One region of the Micromonospora sp. NPDC048986 genome, then DNA from elsewhere that is predicted to be linked to it. Evidence: riboswitches for the same ligand, from Rfam matches in the RefSeq annotation. Region 1 holds a riboswitch; each other region holds the start of a gene.
The links. Region 1 has a riboswitch for S-adenosylmethionine ahead of AB0B94_RS22755 (ABC transporter substrate-binding protein). Riboswitches for the same ligand answer to the same signal wherever they lie in the genome.

Region 1 (5,021 bases):
GACCGGGGTTGGGATGACGGGGGACGCGCCGGTGACTGTCGACAGACGCGCCGGCCGGTTGCGGGGGTGGCTGCTCGACGCCGGCTCGGACCAGGCCGTGCAGCACCCGGGGCCGCACGGGCGCCCGCCGGAGCACCGGCACCACCCGTGGTGGAAGGTGATGTGCCTGACCGGTGTCGACTACTTCTCCACGCTGGGTTACCAGCCGGGCATCGCGGCGCTGGCCGCCGGGGCGCTCTCACCGGTGGCGACTGTGGTGCTGGTGCTGGTGACTCTGCTGGGGGCGCTGCCGGTCTACCGGCGGGTGGCGGTGGAGAGCCCGCACGGTGAGGGTTCCATCGCGATGCTGGTACGCCTGCTGAGCTACTGGCCGGGCAAGTTGCTGGTGCTGGTGCTGCTCGGTTTCGCGGCCACCGACTTCATCATCACCATCACCCTCTCGGCCGCCGACGCGACGGCGCACATCGACGAGAACCCGTTCTGGCCGAGCGGGCTCAAGGGTCACGAGGTGCTGGTCACGCTGCTGCTGCTGTCGCTGCTGGGCGCGGTGTTCCTCAAGGGATTCGCCGAGGCCATCGGGATCGCCGTCGTGCTGGTCGCGGTCTACCTGACGCTGAACGCCGTGGTGGTGGCCGACGCGCTGTGGCGGGTGGTGACGCACCCGAGCGCGGTAGGTGACTGGACCACCGCGCTGACCACCGGGCACGGTGATCCGTGGCTGGTGGTCGGGTTGTCGCTGCTGGTCTTTCCGAAGCTGGCGTTGGGCCTGTCCGGCTTCGAGACCGGGGTGGCGGTCATGCCGAGCGTACGGGGTGATCCGCAGGACTCGGAGGCCCAACCGCTGGGCCGGATCCGTGGCGCCCGCCGGCTGCTCACCACCGCGGCGGTGATCATGAGCGTCTTCCTGATCACCAGCAGTGTGACGACCACAGTGCTCATTCCGCCGGAGGCCTTCCAGCCGGGCGGGCCGGCGAACGGGCGCGCGCTGGCCTACCTGGCGCACGCCCACCTCGGCGAGGTGTTCGGCACCGTCTACGACCTGTCCACCATCGGAATTCTCTGGTTCGCCGGGGCATCCGCGATGGCTGGTCTGCTCAACCTCGTGCCGCGCTACCTGCCCCGTTACGGCATGGCGCCCACCTGGGCGCGAGCCGTCCGGCCGCTGGTGCTGGTCTTCACCGCCGTGGCGTTCCTGATCACGATCATCTTCGAGGCCAGCGTGGACGCGCAGGGCGGCGCGTACGCCACCGGGGTCCTGGTGTTGATCACCTCGGCCGCGACGGCGGTGACGCTCGCGGCGCTCCGGCAGCGTCAGCGCGGCCGCACCATCGCGTTCGGGGTCATCGCGGTGATTTTCGTCTACACCACGCTGGCGAACGTGGTGGAGCGCCCGAGCGGCGTCAAGATCGCGGGCTGTTTCATCGGCGGGATCATCCTGGTGTCGGCGCTGTCCCGGCTGATGCGGGCCTACGAGCTGCGCGTCGACCACGTCGAGCTGGACCACGCCGCGGCCCGGATGATCGACGAACGCGCCGGACGGCGGATCCGCCTCATCGCGCACGAACCCGACCGGCGCGACGAGGTGGAGTACCACGCGAAGCTGGCGCAGACCATGGCGGACAACGACTTTCCCGACGACAGCGACGTCATCTTCGTCGAGGTCACTGTCACCGACCCGTCCGACTTCGAGACCGAGCTGCTGGTCCGCGGCAGCGTGGTCGACGGCCGCTTCCCGGTGCTCAGCCTGGCCAGCTCGTCGGTGCCCACCGCGCTCGCCGCCCTGCTGCTGGAGATCCGTGACCGCAGCCGTCACCGCCCCCACATCTACTTCGAGTGGTCCGAGGGCGGCCCAACCCGCAACTTCCTGCGCTACCTGGCGTTCGGACAGGGCGCCATCGCCTCGGTGACCCGGGAGATCCTGCGCCGCCAGGAGCCCGACCCGCACCGTCGACCGCACGTGCACGCCGGCTGACCTGCGAGTCGACAGCCGTCGCGCACAGTGAGCGTGGTCATACCGACTGGACGATCCACCCGTTCGTGCTGCTAGCCTCGGCGCAGGTCATGAGCGCCAGCGCGAAGCCCCGGCTCGCTGGCCGGCAACCCTCCTCCGCGGTGGGGTGCCCCGGGTGAAGACCAGGCACCGGCAGGACGTCGGTGCAAGCGTGGCCTGGCACCCAGGTCAGCACAGACCCGGGAGAACCATGCGCATCCTCCGCACCACCCCACCGACCGACGTCGCGGACTCCCGCACCGGTCGACCCTCGCCCGCACTGATCCGGCGGCGGCACGTGGACATGATGCGAATGTGCAGCGCCGCCTGTCGTCGCGGCACCGCGCTCTAGCACCCCCTTCCCCAGCTCCTTTCCCACCGGTACGCCCATCGGGCGTGCCGTCGGTGGCGCACGTGCGCGCCCAGACACCACACTCGGAGACACCAGTGCGATTCCTTCCTGCCCTGACCCGTGCCGCCGCCCTGGGCGCGGCCACGATCCTGGCCGCCACCACCCTCACCGCCTGCGGCGACGACAGCTCGTCCGACGCCACCGCCAACCCGTACCGCCTGGCCCAGGCGGGTGTGCTGCGCGCCGGAACGCTTACCGACGCCCCGCCGAACGTGTACCTCAAGGACGGCAGGTTCACCGGCTTCGACAACGACCTGCTGACCGCCGTGGCCGGCAAGCTCGGCCTCACCGTCGAGTTCGTCGGCACCGACTTCTCCGCGCTGCTCAGCCAGGTGAACAACCGCAAGTTCGACGTGGGCAGCTCCTCCATCACCATCACCGAGGCCCGCAAGAAGACAGTCGACTTCGGCAACGGCTACGACTTCGGCTACTTCGGCCTGGACGTCCCGGCCGGCTCGCCGATCACCGGCTTCGACCAGCTCACCGGCAAGCGGGTCGTGGTGGTGCAGGGCACCGTCCAGGACGACTACGCCACCGGCAAGCAGCTCAACCCGGTGCGGGTGCCGGACTACAACGGTGCGATCAACCAGCTCAAGGCGGGCACCGCCGACGCCTGGATCGCGCCGGCGGAGATCGGCGAGAAGTCGGCCGCCGACAGCAACGGCAAGATCACCGTGGCGGCCAAGCAGCTCAGCCCGGCACCGACCGCGTACGCGGTGGCCAAGGGGAACGACAAGCTGCGCGAGGCGCTGAACAAGAGCCTCGACGAGGTCATCGCCGATGGCACCTGGAGCCGGTTGCAGGCGCAGTACTACCCGGGTCGGCCGATCCCGGCGGACTTCACACCGGGCAGCGGCACGGTGAAGGCCCCGTCCGCGTCGGCCACGCCGTCGGTGTCGGCTGTGCCGACGGGGCCGTCGGCGTCCGCGTCGACCGCTTCCTGAGCCGGTGACGAGCGAGCGGGGCGGTAGGAGGAGCGACCGATGGATCCGTTGAGCACCCTGTGGGAGACCTTCTTCGACGCCGACGCGATGCGCGAGGCGCTGCCCGAGATGCTGACCGTCGGGTTGCCCAACACGCTGATCCTGGCGGTCTCCGCCGCCCTGCTCGGCTCGGTGCTGGGCCTGCTGCTGGCCGTCGCGGGCATCTCCCGCAGCCGCTGGTTGCGCTGGCCGGCACGGGTCTACACCGACGTGTTCCGGGGGCTGCCGGCCGCGGCGACGATCCTGCTGATCGGCGTCGGGCTGGCCCCGCTGGGCATGCAGGTCTGGGGGCCGGATCCCTACCCGTTGGGCATCCTGGCGCTGTCGCTCATCGCCGCCGCGTACATCGGGGAGATCTTCCGCTCGGGCATCCAGTCGGTGGAGGCCGCCCAGTTGGAAGGTGCCCGGGCGCTCGGCTTCTCCTGGGCCGACTCGATGCGGCTGGTGATCATTCCGCAGGGCATCCGGCGGGTCTTGCCGGCCTGGGTGAACCAGCTCATCGCGCTGATCAAGGACTCCAGCCTGGTCTACTTCCTCGGCCTGGTGGCCAGCCAGCGGGAGCTGTTCCGGATCGGGCAGGACTACGCGGCCACCACCGGCAACGAGTCGGCACTGCTGCTGGCAGGGCTCTGCTACCTGGCGTTGACAGTTCCGCTGACGCACGTCGTCAACTGGATCGACAGGCGGCTGCGCAACGGTCGGCCGGCCACCGTGTCGACCGAAGAGGACGACGACATCCTGTCGTACGCCGCGACCCAAGGAGATCGGCGATGACCACCGCCACGACGACCTCGGTCAGCCTCGACGTACGCGACGTGCACCTCGCCTTCGGACCGAACCGGGTGCTGCGCGGCGTCGACCTCTCGGTGCCGCGGGGCGCGACGGCCTGCGTCATCGGGCCGTCCGGGTCTGGCAAGTCCACACTGCTGCGCACCATCAACCGGCTGATCGAACCGGACCGGGGCGACGTGCTGCTGGACGGGCGCAGCGTGCTGGGCGACGACCCGGACGTGTTGCGGCAGCGGGTGGGCATGGTGTTCCAGCAGTTCAACCTCTTTCCGCACATGAGCGTGCTGCGCAACGTCACGCTGGCGCTGCGCCGGCTGCGCAAGCTCGATGCGGACGAGGCGGAGACCGTCGCTCGGGCCCAGTTGGAGCTGGTGGGGCTGGCCGGCAAGGCGAACTCCCGCCCGGCGCAGCTCTCCGGTGGTCAACAGCAGCGGGTGGCGATCGCCCGCGCGCTGGCGCTGCGGCCCGAGGTGATGCTCTTCGACGAGGCCACCTCGGCGCTCGACCCGGAGTTGGTCAAGGGCGTCCTCGGGGTGATGGCCGACCTGTCCGCCGCCGGCATGACGATGGTGGTGGTGACCCACGAGATGGGCTTCGCCCGGCAGGTAGCCGACACCGTCGCCTTCATGGACCGGGGCGTGGTGCTGGAGGCCGGCCCACCCGAGGCGATCTTCGAGCGGGCCGAGCATCAGCGGCTTCGCCGGTTCCTCGACCAGGTGCTCTGAGCCTGGGTCACTCGTTGGGTCCTCGCCCCAGCAGCCGGATCTCCTCGTTGTCCAGCGCGGCCTGGAGTTCCTGGAGCACCAGGTCGTCGATCTCCCGGTTGTCGCGCAGTCGGGTGACCTCC
Region 2 (5,021 bases), on a different contig from region 1:
CCCCGCCGTGCTACGTCGAGCGGGCGGTCCCCGAGCTGACCCGTCGGATCGGGCAGCTCACCGCCGACGGGAACGCTGTGGTGCTGTCCGGGCAGAGTCACGGCAGCGTGCTCGCGGCGGCGACGGTGCTCCAACTCCCTGACCACTGCCGCCGGCGAGTGGCCCTGCTGACCTACGGCACCCCGCTCGGCAACCGCTACCAGCGGATCTTCCCGGCGTACGTCAACGACGCGTTGTTGCGCAAGGTCGGCGACCGGCTGGCCTGGCGGTGGATCAACCTGTGGCGGTACACCGACGCGGTGGGCGGACCGGTGTTCGTCCCGCTCGTGGACGGACCCGGCGACCCGGCCGCCCGGGTCGACCGTCGGGTACGGGATCCGAAGGGGCTGCTCATCGCACCGACCGACACCGTGCCCCCACCCGTGCAGGGCCACCGGTTCACCCCGGACGACGACTTCCACGCCGCGATCGGCGAACTCATCGGGCGACTGGAGCGGACGGAGGAGTGACCGACCGGGTCAGAGGGTGAGCTGCCAGTCGGTCCAGGAGTCCACCGGACGGAAGCCGAGCTGCTCGTTGATTGCCACCATGTAGCTGTTGCTGGCGGCGTTGATGGTGTCGATGCTCCGCACCGCCGGCTCGTGGGTGAGCAGGTGGTGCAGGTTCTCCGCCTTGGCGATGAGGCCGAGCCGGTGCCCACGGTGGGACGGGTCGACGATGGTGATCTGCTGGAAGGCGTGCCAGTCGGCGGAGGCGCCAACCTCCAGCAGCGTCCAGGCGACCAGCCGGCCGGACGCCTCGTGTCGCATCCCGAGGTGGTACCGCCGGCGGCCCTTGGCCCCCAGGGCCCGATCGGTGCCGCGGATGCGCTCGGCGTCCACCTGCTCCGGCTCCCACTGCATGTCACCAAGCGGCGCGTCCATCATCAGCCGGCCGTCCAGGTAGGCGATGTCCGTCAGATACTCCTCCGGGGTGGCGCCCTGCCAGCACACCGATCGGTACCCCTCGGCCCGGGGCTGGGCCTCGCCGAGTGCCGCGCGGAGCGCGACCCGGTCGATCTCGGCGATCTCCAGCCGGCGACGCACCTCGACCAAGGCGGCCTGGGCTCCGGTCGACGCGGCGAACGCAGCGCCCGCCACGTTCCGGGCCGGCCCGCCGGGCAACGCGGAGACGGTCAGCCCGACGACCCGCTTGCGGCCGTGCTCGCGCAGCAGCCGTACGCCGTACTCGTGCAGTGCCCGACCGACGCCCCGGCGCCGCAGCTCCGGACGCACCTTCAGCTCGACGGTGGCGTTGTCGGTGTTGTCGAGCTGCGGCAGGTCCAGTTGCAGGAAGCCGGCCGGGACACCGTCCAGTCGGGCCAGCGCCCAGAGCGTCCGGGTGCCGGGCAACGGCGTGTGGAACAGCGCGTCGAAGCGGCGCCGGCAGAAGGGCGGCAGGTCCGGCAGATCGGCGTCGTTGACCGCCACCCCGATCCGGTACGCCTCGTCGACGGAAGTCCGGTCGGCGCCGTCGAACGACGCGATGGTGATGCTCATGTCGGTGAGCGTGCACCGTACAAAAGCGATCGGGCCAGCGAATTACTCGCTGGCCCGATCGAACGTGGTCGGGAGGGACACTCGCACAACGCCTCCGGCGTTGGGTCGCAAGAACTTCAAAAGTCTTCGGCGAAATGCCCTCCCGCACGGAGCATCTTGCGCCGTCCGGTTCCTGCCGTCAAGTCCGTAGCGGCGGGTTTTCCACACTCACAGCGAAAACCCAGTTACCGAGTGATCGACTCGCGCCTCGGTCCGAGCGAGCCCGTCAGCCGAGGAGGCCGGCGTCGCGAGCGGCCCGCAGCGAGGGCTTGATGTGGTGGGTCGGGCCGACCTGGCCGGCCACCGCGTCGATGGTCTTCAGGCCCTCGCCGGTGTTGAACACGACGGTCTCGGCCGTCGGGTCGAGCCGACCGGACTCGACCAGCTTGCGCAGCACGGCCACCGTGACCCCACCCGCGGTTTCGGCGAAGACCCCTGTGGTGCGGGCCAGATCGCGAATGCCGGCGCGGATCTCGTCGTCGTCGACGTACTCCATCCAGCCGCCGGTGCGGCGGACCGCCTCCAGGGCGTAGAGGCCGGCCGCCGGGTCGCCGATGTTCAGCGACTTGGCGATGCCGGTGGGCTTGACCGGGACGATCGTGTCGGTCTCGGCGTGCAGGGCGACGGCGATCGGGTTGCAGCCGGCGGACTGCGCGCCGAAGACCTTCCAGCCGTCGGCGGGCGCCTCGACCAGGCCGATCTCCACCAGCTCGGAGAACGCCTTGTCAATCTTGGTGAGCAGCTCGCCGCTGGCCATCGGGATGACCACCTGTGCCGGGATCCGCCAGCCGAGCTGCTCGGCCACCTCGTAGCCGAGGGTCTTGGAGCCCTCCGCGTAGTACGGCCGGACGTTCACGTTGACGAACGCGGTGTCCTCGAATTCGTCGGTCTCCACCAGCTCACCGCAGAGCCTGTTGACGTCGTCGTACGAACCGTCGATCGCGACCAGCTCACCGCCGTAGACGGCGGTGGTGATGACCTTGCCCTGCTCCAGGTCACTGGGGATGAAGACCACCGAGGGCGCCCCGGCGCGGGCGGCGTGGGCGGCCACCGAGTTGGCCAGGTTGCCGGTCGACGCGCAGGCGAACCGGGTGAAGCCGAGCGCCTTGGCGGCGGTGAGCGCCACCGAGACGACCCGGTCCTTGAACGAGTGGGTGGGGTTGGCGCTGTCGTCCTTGACCCACAGCGGCGCGGTGATGCCCAGCTCGGCGGCGAGGTGCGGGGCCGCCACCAGTGGGGTCAGCCCCGGGTCGAGGGTGACCCGGCTGGCCGGGTCCTGACCGGCGGGCAGCAGGGCGGCGTACCGCCAGATGTTGTTCGGGCCGGCCTCGATCTGCTCGCGGGTGACGGTGGCCAGAGCGGCGGTGTCGTAGTCGACCTCCAGCGGGCCGAAACACTCGTAACAGGCGTGCTGGGCGGCGAGCGGGTAGCGGGCCGAGCAGGCACGACAGACCAGGGCGCGGGCGGGGCTGGCCGAGGTGTCAATGCCGGAGGTGACGAGCGTCGACGTCATGTCGAGAGTCCTCTCATCTTTCCCCGCATCGCACGGTGCGGCGGGGACGGAATTGGCACCTGCCCCGCGGGTCGCTCAGCGGTGAGCGCGCGGGGTGGTTGCCGGGGCGTCGTCGGGCCGTATCCCTCAGCCCCTCTGGATGAGGTATTCAGTTGTGGGGTCGAGTCTAGGCAAAGCTGGGCCCGGCCTCCAGGGCAGATCCCAGGAAGTGGGTCAGCGGCCGCTCACGGCCACGGGGTCGGTCACCGCGATCGGGTCCGTCACAGCGCTCGGGCGGGGCAGCGGCGTGGTCCGGGGCCGGGCAGCGAGGTTCGCGGCGATCAGTGCGGCGATCGTGATGGCCGCCCCGACCAGTTCGACGGGCTCCGGGCGGTAGCCGCGGGCGATCTGCACAGCGAAGGTGGTCACCGGGACCAGGTTCATGAACAGCGCGGCGTTGGCGGCGCCGAGTCGCTGCACGCCGGTGTTCCAGGCCAGGACCGCGATCACCGCGCCCACCAGCACGGCGTACGCCAACTGCGGGGCGACCGCCGCGAGGTCGGCGGCGGCCGGCGCGTGCTGCCAGCCGACGGCGTCGGCGCCGATGCTCAGGGCGAGCATGGCGGCAGTGCCAGCGAGCGCGGTGAGGGTGGTGAAGCGCAGCGGGGACCATTCGCCGAACCGGCTGGCACCGTGGGTGTAGATGCCCCAGCCCAGCACCGCGCCGATCATCATCAGCCCGCCGAGACCGAACTGGCCCAGCCCGGCCAGGCTGCCGCGGGTGATCACCAGGCCGACTCCGAGGAGCGCCACCAGGGAGAGGGCCAGCAGCAGCGGCTTTGGGCGTACGCCGTCGCGAGCCCAGCGCACGAGTTGGGTGATCACCGGCGTGGTGGCCACGAAGAGCGAGATCTGCTGCGGGGCCGCGTGTTCGAGCGCCAGGTTGGTGAGCAGGTTGAAGCCCGCGAAGCCGACCACTCCAAGCACCACCACCTCCAGCGCCCGGCCTCCGTGCCGAAACGCGCCGGCACCCTCGCGGAGCAGCAGGATGGCGACCAGGACGACGGCGGCCAGCAGGTAGCGCGCTGTGGTCAGGTTGAGCGGGTCGACCCGGTTGAGCGCGCTGGCCAGGATCGGGAACATCACGCCCCAACCGAGCACGGCGACCAGTGGGTACGCGGTGGCGCGGGATCGCATCAGCAACTCCAATGTTCGAGTATCGTCGAACCAACGACACCGACATTAGAGTGTTGTTCGATTATTGTCGAACAAGGGTTACACTGGTCACATGGAGCCGCACGAACCCGACCTGACCGCCGTCCCGGTCACCAACGTGCTGGCCGCACTCGCCGACGACGTGCGGCTGCAGATCGTCCGGGCGCTCGCCGAGGGCGGCGAGGCCGCCTGCGGCAGCTTCGACTTCGGCGTCTCCAAGGCGACCCGCAGCCACCACCTCAAGGTGCTGCGCGAGGCGGGCCTGACCCGGACCCGGGCCGCCGGCACCAGCCGACTGGTCCGGCTCCGCAGGGACGAGCTGGACAAGCTCTACCCCGGCCTGCTGGACGCGGTCCTCACCCAGCGCCCGCCTGCCTGACGCTCCCGCTTCGGCCCCTACGCCGCGTCGCCGCCGGTCACGGCCGCGGGGCGGGTAAGACCTGCCACTCGCGCACGCTATGGAGCTGAATCGTTTACGGCATCAGCGCAGCGCCGGGAGCCGGCGCGCGGACGCAGAGCCGGGAGCGACGCAGAGCCGGGAGCGACGCAGAGCCGGGAGCCGGCGCGCGGACGCAGAGCCAGGAGCGAGCCACAGCCGGGAGCCGGCGCGCGACGCACAGCCGGGAGCCGGCGCGTGGCCCTCGCGGAGCACTGCGGGGACGAGCTCTGGCCGGCGCGTCGCCGGAGCCGCCTCGTCGAGGCCCCGGCGACGCGGTACGGGTGCGGTCAGACGACGA
Region 3 (5,021 bases), on a different contig from region 1:
CGGCCCGCGTCGTCGACCTTCCACCGGGCGGCCACCGGCAGCAGTCGGACCAGGAAGCGCCAGATCCGGTTGCCGTCGCGCAGGAAGAAGAACGTCGCGAAGAGCACCAGCAGCGTGCCGGTCAGCACCTCGGCCAGGGTCGCCGCGGTGCTCAGCGCGCCGCTGGTGAACCTTGAGGTGTTGTTGTTGATCCAGGCCTGCGCCTCGTCGATGTACCTGTCGAGCTGGGTGTCGGAGAGGTGCAGCGGGCCCGTCTTCAGCCAGTTCTGGATCTGCCGGACACCCTCCGACGACTTCTCGCTCAGCTCCGGCACGCCGCGAATAAACTCGTTGACCACCAGCGTCAGCGTGCCGATCACCGCTGCCAGACCGCCGACAAGCACCACCGCCGTCGCCAGCGACCGGGGGAACCGGATCCGCAGCAGCCAGCCCACCGCCGGGGCGAGCAGCGCGGAGAGCAGCAGCGCGATGGCCAGCGGAATGATCACGATCTTGACCGTGCCGACGATCCGCAGCAGCGCCCAGGCCACCACGCCGATCACGATCAGTCGCCAACACCAAGCGGCGGCGATCCGCAGCCCGTGCGGAACGTCGGCGTCGTCCCGGCTGGAGGTGGAGCTGTGCAGATCCACCGGAGGTTCCGCGCCGTAGACAGTGGCGCTCGCCGGCGCGGTCGGCCCCGGCACAGCCGGCGACGCCACCCGGGCCGCCTCCGACGTGTCGTTCAACGCATCACTGGAAACGCCCTCGTCGGCGCGCGCCGACTCATGTCGTGACTGGTAGGCGCGGCGAAGCCGCCCGCGTACCCGCTCGAAGCGGCTCAAGCGCACCTCCTGGCAGAAAACCCGGCCCGCCGACGGCGACAGGTCGGACAGCATACGTCCGTTCCCGACACCGTAGGGCGGTTCCGCCACACAATGCCCCGACCACCTCCGGCGTAACCACCGGCCGGGCACCATCGGCCACACGGTAGCGTCTGCGACGTGACCGCCGACAACGATCTCGACGCCGGCCTGCCGATCCGCCTGCTGCACGACCGCGTGCTGGTGCGGATGGAGGGCAGCGAGGGCGAACGCCGCTCCACCGCTGGCATCGTCATCCCGGCGACCGCCGCCGTCGGCAAGCGCCTCGCCTGGGCCACGGCGGTAGGCGTGGGGCCGAACGTCCGCGCCATCGTCTCCGGCGACCGGGTGCTCTTCGACCCGGACGAGCGCTCCGAGGTCGAGTTGCACGGCCGCGGTTACGTGCTGCTGCGGGAGCGGGACGTACACGCCGTGGCCGCCGAGCGGATCGAGAACGACTCGACCGGCCTCTACCTCTGACGCACCTCCCCCGGCCACCAGGCCCCGTCGCGCACCGTTTGCCCAGCCGCACGACGGGAAGCCATCCGGCGACCGTGGCCCTGGGGAGGGACGATGCCGGTATTCGTGAAGAAGCTGTTGACCTGGGGCAGTGTCGCGTTCCTGATCTACTTCATGGCCTTTCGGCCGGACGGCGCCGCGCAGATGTTCCGGGCGATCGGGGCCGCGCTGATCGCGATGTTCCAGGGCCTCGGTGACTTCCTCACCTCGCTGATGACCTGAGCCGCACTCCTGGTCAGCCGGCTCTCACTGGTGCGTCGGCGGCCAGGGCGACGCCGGGCGCAGGGCGGGCCAGCCGGGCGGGGTGTACCCCACCGGAGCCGGGGCGGGAGCCAGCACCACCGGGATCGGCACCACCGGCTCGTCCGGCGCATCCACCGCGCGCCGCGTGCCGTCCGGGAAGCGCAGGTGGTAGCGGCTGCCGTCCCAGACCCCCGCCGGGGCCTGCGGGTCCCGACCCACGAAGAACGACCGGTACTGGGTGATCGCCTCCAGCAGCTCCCGCTCCTCGCGGACGGTTCGCTCCTGGTCTGCGGGTTTGCGGTCCAGGCCGCGCAGCGCCCCGTCGCGCAGCAGGGCCAGCCGGGTCGCGGCGGACTGGTAACCCCGCATCGACCGCACCCCGGCGTCGCCGGCCACCCGCCGCGCCCAACTGCGGGCGGCGTGCCGTCGGCCGAGACTGCTCAGGGCCGCCACCTCGGGTGGGCTGAGCCAGCCGGCGCGTACATAGTCGGGCAGGACCCGCTCGGTGAGCCGCCCCTCCCAGGCGCGCAGCCACAGCGCCAGCCCCACGGTGCCGAAGAAGACCGGCACCATGAGGCCCAGGAAGCCGTACAGCATGATCATGGCTTCGCCGGTGGCCTGGGTCAGCGTGGGCAGCAGGTTCCACGTGCCGTGCAGCATCATCGCCAGCAGCAGGCCGGCGATCGGGGCGAGCACCCGGATGCGCCGGTCGGCCGTCCGGGAGGCGATACCCAACCCCACACCGGTCATCGAGGTGAAAAGGGGATGGGCGAACCCGAACAGCAGGATCCGCAGAATGAAGATCGCGATGACCTGCTGGATGCCGGTGGCCGGGCCGTACCGGTCGGCGCCGGCCGCGTACCCCAACCCGCCCAGGTAGAGGATGTTCTCCACCATCGCGAAACCGACCGCGGAGAGCCCGCAGTAGACCAGGCCGTCGGTGATCCCGGACCACTCGCGGCGACGGAACACCAGCAGCAGGATCGGCCCCAGCGCCTTGGTCAGCTCCTCGATGAACGGCGCCACCAGCACCCCGGTGAGCGCGGACGGCAGGCCCCAGTCGGCGAAGCGGTTGGCCGCGAAGTCGTTGACCGTGAGCGAGGCGGCGGTGGAGACGAACGCCCCCCAGGCGAAGCAGAAGATCAGATACTTCAACGGCTCCGGTTCGTAGCGGTCCAGCCAGAGGAAGCAGGCGACCAGCACCGGCACCGGCAGGATGGCGGCGAGCACCCCGATCAGCAGGGCCTGCACACCGAGCGACTGGCCGAGCGTGAAGACCATGAAGACCGCGCACGCCGCGATCAACAGCACCACCCCGGCCAGCGCCAGGAACCGCCGCCAGCCCAGTCGGCGCAGCGGCATCCGGGGCGTCTCACCCATGGGCGGGACGGCTGACGCAGGCGGGGCGGCGGGCGACTGCGGCAGCGGTGAACCGGGTGGGGTGTCGGCCATGCGGTCAGCGTAGCCATCCGCCGCCGGCTGGTTCGGTCGCATCGGTAGCAGCTATGCTGCCGGCAGGTCACGAGCGCCAGCGTCAAGCCCCGGCTTGCTGGCCGGCAACCCTCGTCGAGTTCGCGGTGGGGTGCCCCGGGTGATGACCGGGCCCAGCCCGATCGGTGTGCTGGGCAAGCGCGGACCCCGTCCCGATGTCGCACCCGGGGTCCCTGACCCCGGAGGTTCCGGCGTGTCCGTCACTCTCGTCCCCTCGCTGCCCAGCCTGCCCACCGTGCCGTCGGTGCCGTCCGCGCCGCTCGACGTCCTCGGCGTGTCCGGCGAGATCAACCTGGACTACGCGGCCAGTGCGCCGTGCGCGCGGGCCGCCGCCGACGCGGTGGCCGAGCTGCTGCCCTGGTACGCCAGCGTGCACCGTGGAGCGGGAGCGCTGTCGCGGCGTTGCACCCTCGCGTACGAGCAGGCAAGGCAGACGATCGGCGACTTCTTCGGCGCTCGCGCCGACGATCATGTGATCTTCACCCGCAACACCACCGACGCGCTCAACCTGCTGGCGCGGGCCGTGCCGGCCGGCACCACCGTTGTCACGTTCGCCTCCGAACACCATGCCAACCTGCTGCCCTGGCCGCGCGGGTCGGTGCGGCTGCCGGTGCCCAGCGACAGCGACGGGGCGGTACGCGATCTCGCCGCCGCCCTCACCGAGCTGCGCCGGGGCAGCAGCCCGGCGTTGCCGGTGCTGGTGGCGGTGACCGGTGCGAGCAACGTGACAGGTGAGCGGTGGCCGGTCGCCGAACTGGCCCGGGTGGCCCACCGGCACGGTGCCCGGATCGTGCTCGACGCCGCGCAGCTCGCCCCGCACGCCCCGGTCGACCTGCTCGCGCTCGACGTCGACTACCTGGCCGTGTCCGGCCACAAGCTGTACGCGCCGTTCGGCGCGGGCGTGCTGATCGGTCGGGCCGACTGGCTGGACGCCGCCCCGCCCTACCTGGCCGGTGGTGGGGCCACCAGCCACGTCGGGCCGGCCACCCACGACGTGACCTGGGCGACCGGCCCGGCCCGCCACGAGGGCGGCACCCCGAACCTGCTCGGAGCGGTCGCGCTGGCGGCGGTGTGCAGGGCCCTCGACGAGGCGGACCAGGGCGCGCTGGCCGCCCACGAGCAGGCCCTGCTGACCCGGCTACGGACCGGCCTCGCCGCCCTGCCACACGTCGTCGAGCTGCGCACCTTCGGCCCGGACGCGCCCCGGGTCGGCATCGTCTCGTTCGTGGTCGCCGGCCGGGACTCCACCGAGGTGGCCACCCGGCTGGCCGCCGAGCACCACATCGGCGTACGGGACGGGTTGTTCTGCGCCCACCCGCTGGCCCAGCGTCTGCTCGGCGAGGCGGCGGGTCGTACCGGCCGTCGGGACCTGCCGCCCACCGCGCTGCGTGCCAGCATCGGGCTGGGCAGCACCGCCGCTCAGGTGGACCGGTTGCTCGCGGCCCTGGCCGAGTTGGACTGAGGCCGCCCGGCGGTGGTCGCCGCTCAGCCGACCGGCGGGGCGGTGGGTGGCTTCGGTGTCTCGCCGGGCCCGGCGGGCTCACCGACCGGGCGCTCCTGCTCCCCGAAGGCGGTGCGGATCCACCGGTTCGCCTCCTCCTGCTCGATCCCGGAGGCGACCAGCAGATCGCTCGCTGTGGTGCGGATCTGGGCGATCACCACGCTGCCGGAGAAGCCCACGCCGTCGCCGTACGCCCGGCCGGCCTCGCTGACCGCCCGCAGCGACCGTTCCCGGGCCTTCTCCGGCTCCTCACCGGCGGCGAACTCGTGCTTGAGCAGCCGGACCGACTCGGCGAGGTGCCCGATCGCGTCCGGCATCGGATCGGGCACCGGTTCCTCGTCCTCGACCAACGTGACGGACCGGCGGATCAGCGTGCCGCTGTTGCGCATCGCCCGGTCGATCGGGTCGGCCGCCTCGGCGTAGTG

Region 2: linked by a shared signal. The riboswitch ahead of thrC (threonine synthase) and the one ahead of AB0B94_RS22755 (ABC transporter substrate-binding protein) in region 1 are both predicted to bind S-adenosylmethionine.
Region 3: linked by a shared signal. The riboswitch ahead of AB0B94_RS17235 (aminotransferase class V-fold PLP-dependent enzyme) and the one ahead of AB0B94_RS22755 (ABC transporter substrate-binding protein) in region 1 are both predicted to bind S-adenosylmethionine.

Annotation. Positions count from the first base shown of each region.
Region 1 covers NZ_JBEZFJ010000011.1:170,189-175,209, reverse strand. The annotation lists gene AB0B94_RS22760 (amino acid transporter) at 32-1,972, shown strand; SAM riboswitch class IV at 2,058-2,169, shown strand; gene AB0B94_RS22755 (ABC transporter substrate-binding protein) at 2,438-3,346, shown strand; gene AB0B94_RS22750 (amino acid ABC transporter permease) at 3,386-4,159, shown strand; gene AB0B94_RS22745 (amino acid ABC transporter ATP-binding protein) at 4,156-4,899, shown strand; gene AB0B94_RS22740 (Na+/H+ antiporter) at 4,907-5,021, opposite strand, start outside.
Region 2 covers NZ_JBEZFJ010000007.1:337,801-342,821, forward strand. The annotation lists gene AB0B94_RS17310 (hypothetical protein) at 1-509, shown strand, start outside; gene AB0B94_RS17315 (GNAT family N-acetyltransferase) at 519-1,538, opposite strand; gene thrC (threonine synthase) at 1,804-3,090, opposite strand; SAM riboswitch class I at 3,101-3,236, opposite strand; gene AB0B94_RS17325 (DMT family transporter) at 3,304-4,266, opposite strand; gene AB0B94_RS17330 (metalloregulator ArsR/SmtB family transcription factor) at 4,358-4,663, shown strand; gene AB0B94_RS17335 (DoxX family protein) at 5,011-5,021, opposite strand, start outside.
Region 3 covers NZ_JBEZFJ010000007.1:314,815-319,835, forward strand. The annotation lists gene AB0B94_RS17215 (AI-2E family transporter) at 1-878, opposite strand, end outside; gene AB0B94_RS17220 (co-chaperone GroES) at 984-1,322, shown strand; gene AB0B94_RS17225 (hypothetical protein) at 1,416-1,583, shown strand; gene AB0B94_RS17230 (PrsW family intramembrane metalloprotease) at 1,608-3,098, opposite strand; SAM riboswitch class IV at 3,122-3,242, shown strand; gene AB0B94_RS17235 (aminotransferase class V-fold PLP-dependent enzyme) at 3,313-4,557, shown strand; gene AB0B94_RS17240 (FUSC family protein) at 4,581-5,021, opposite strand, start outside.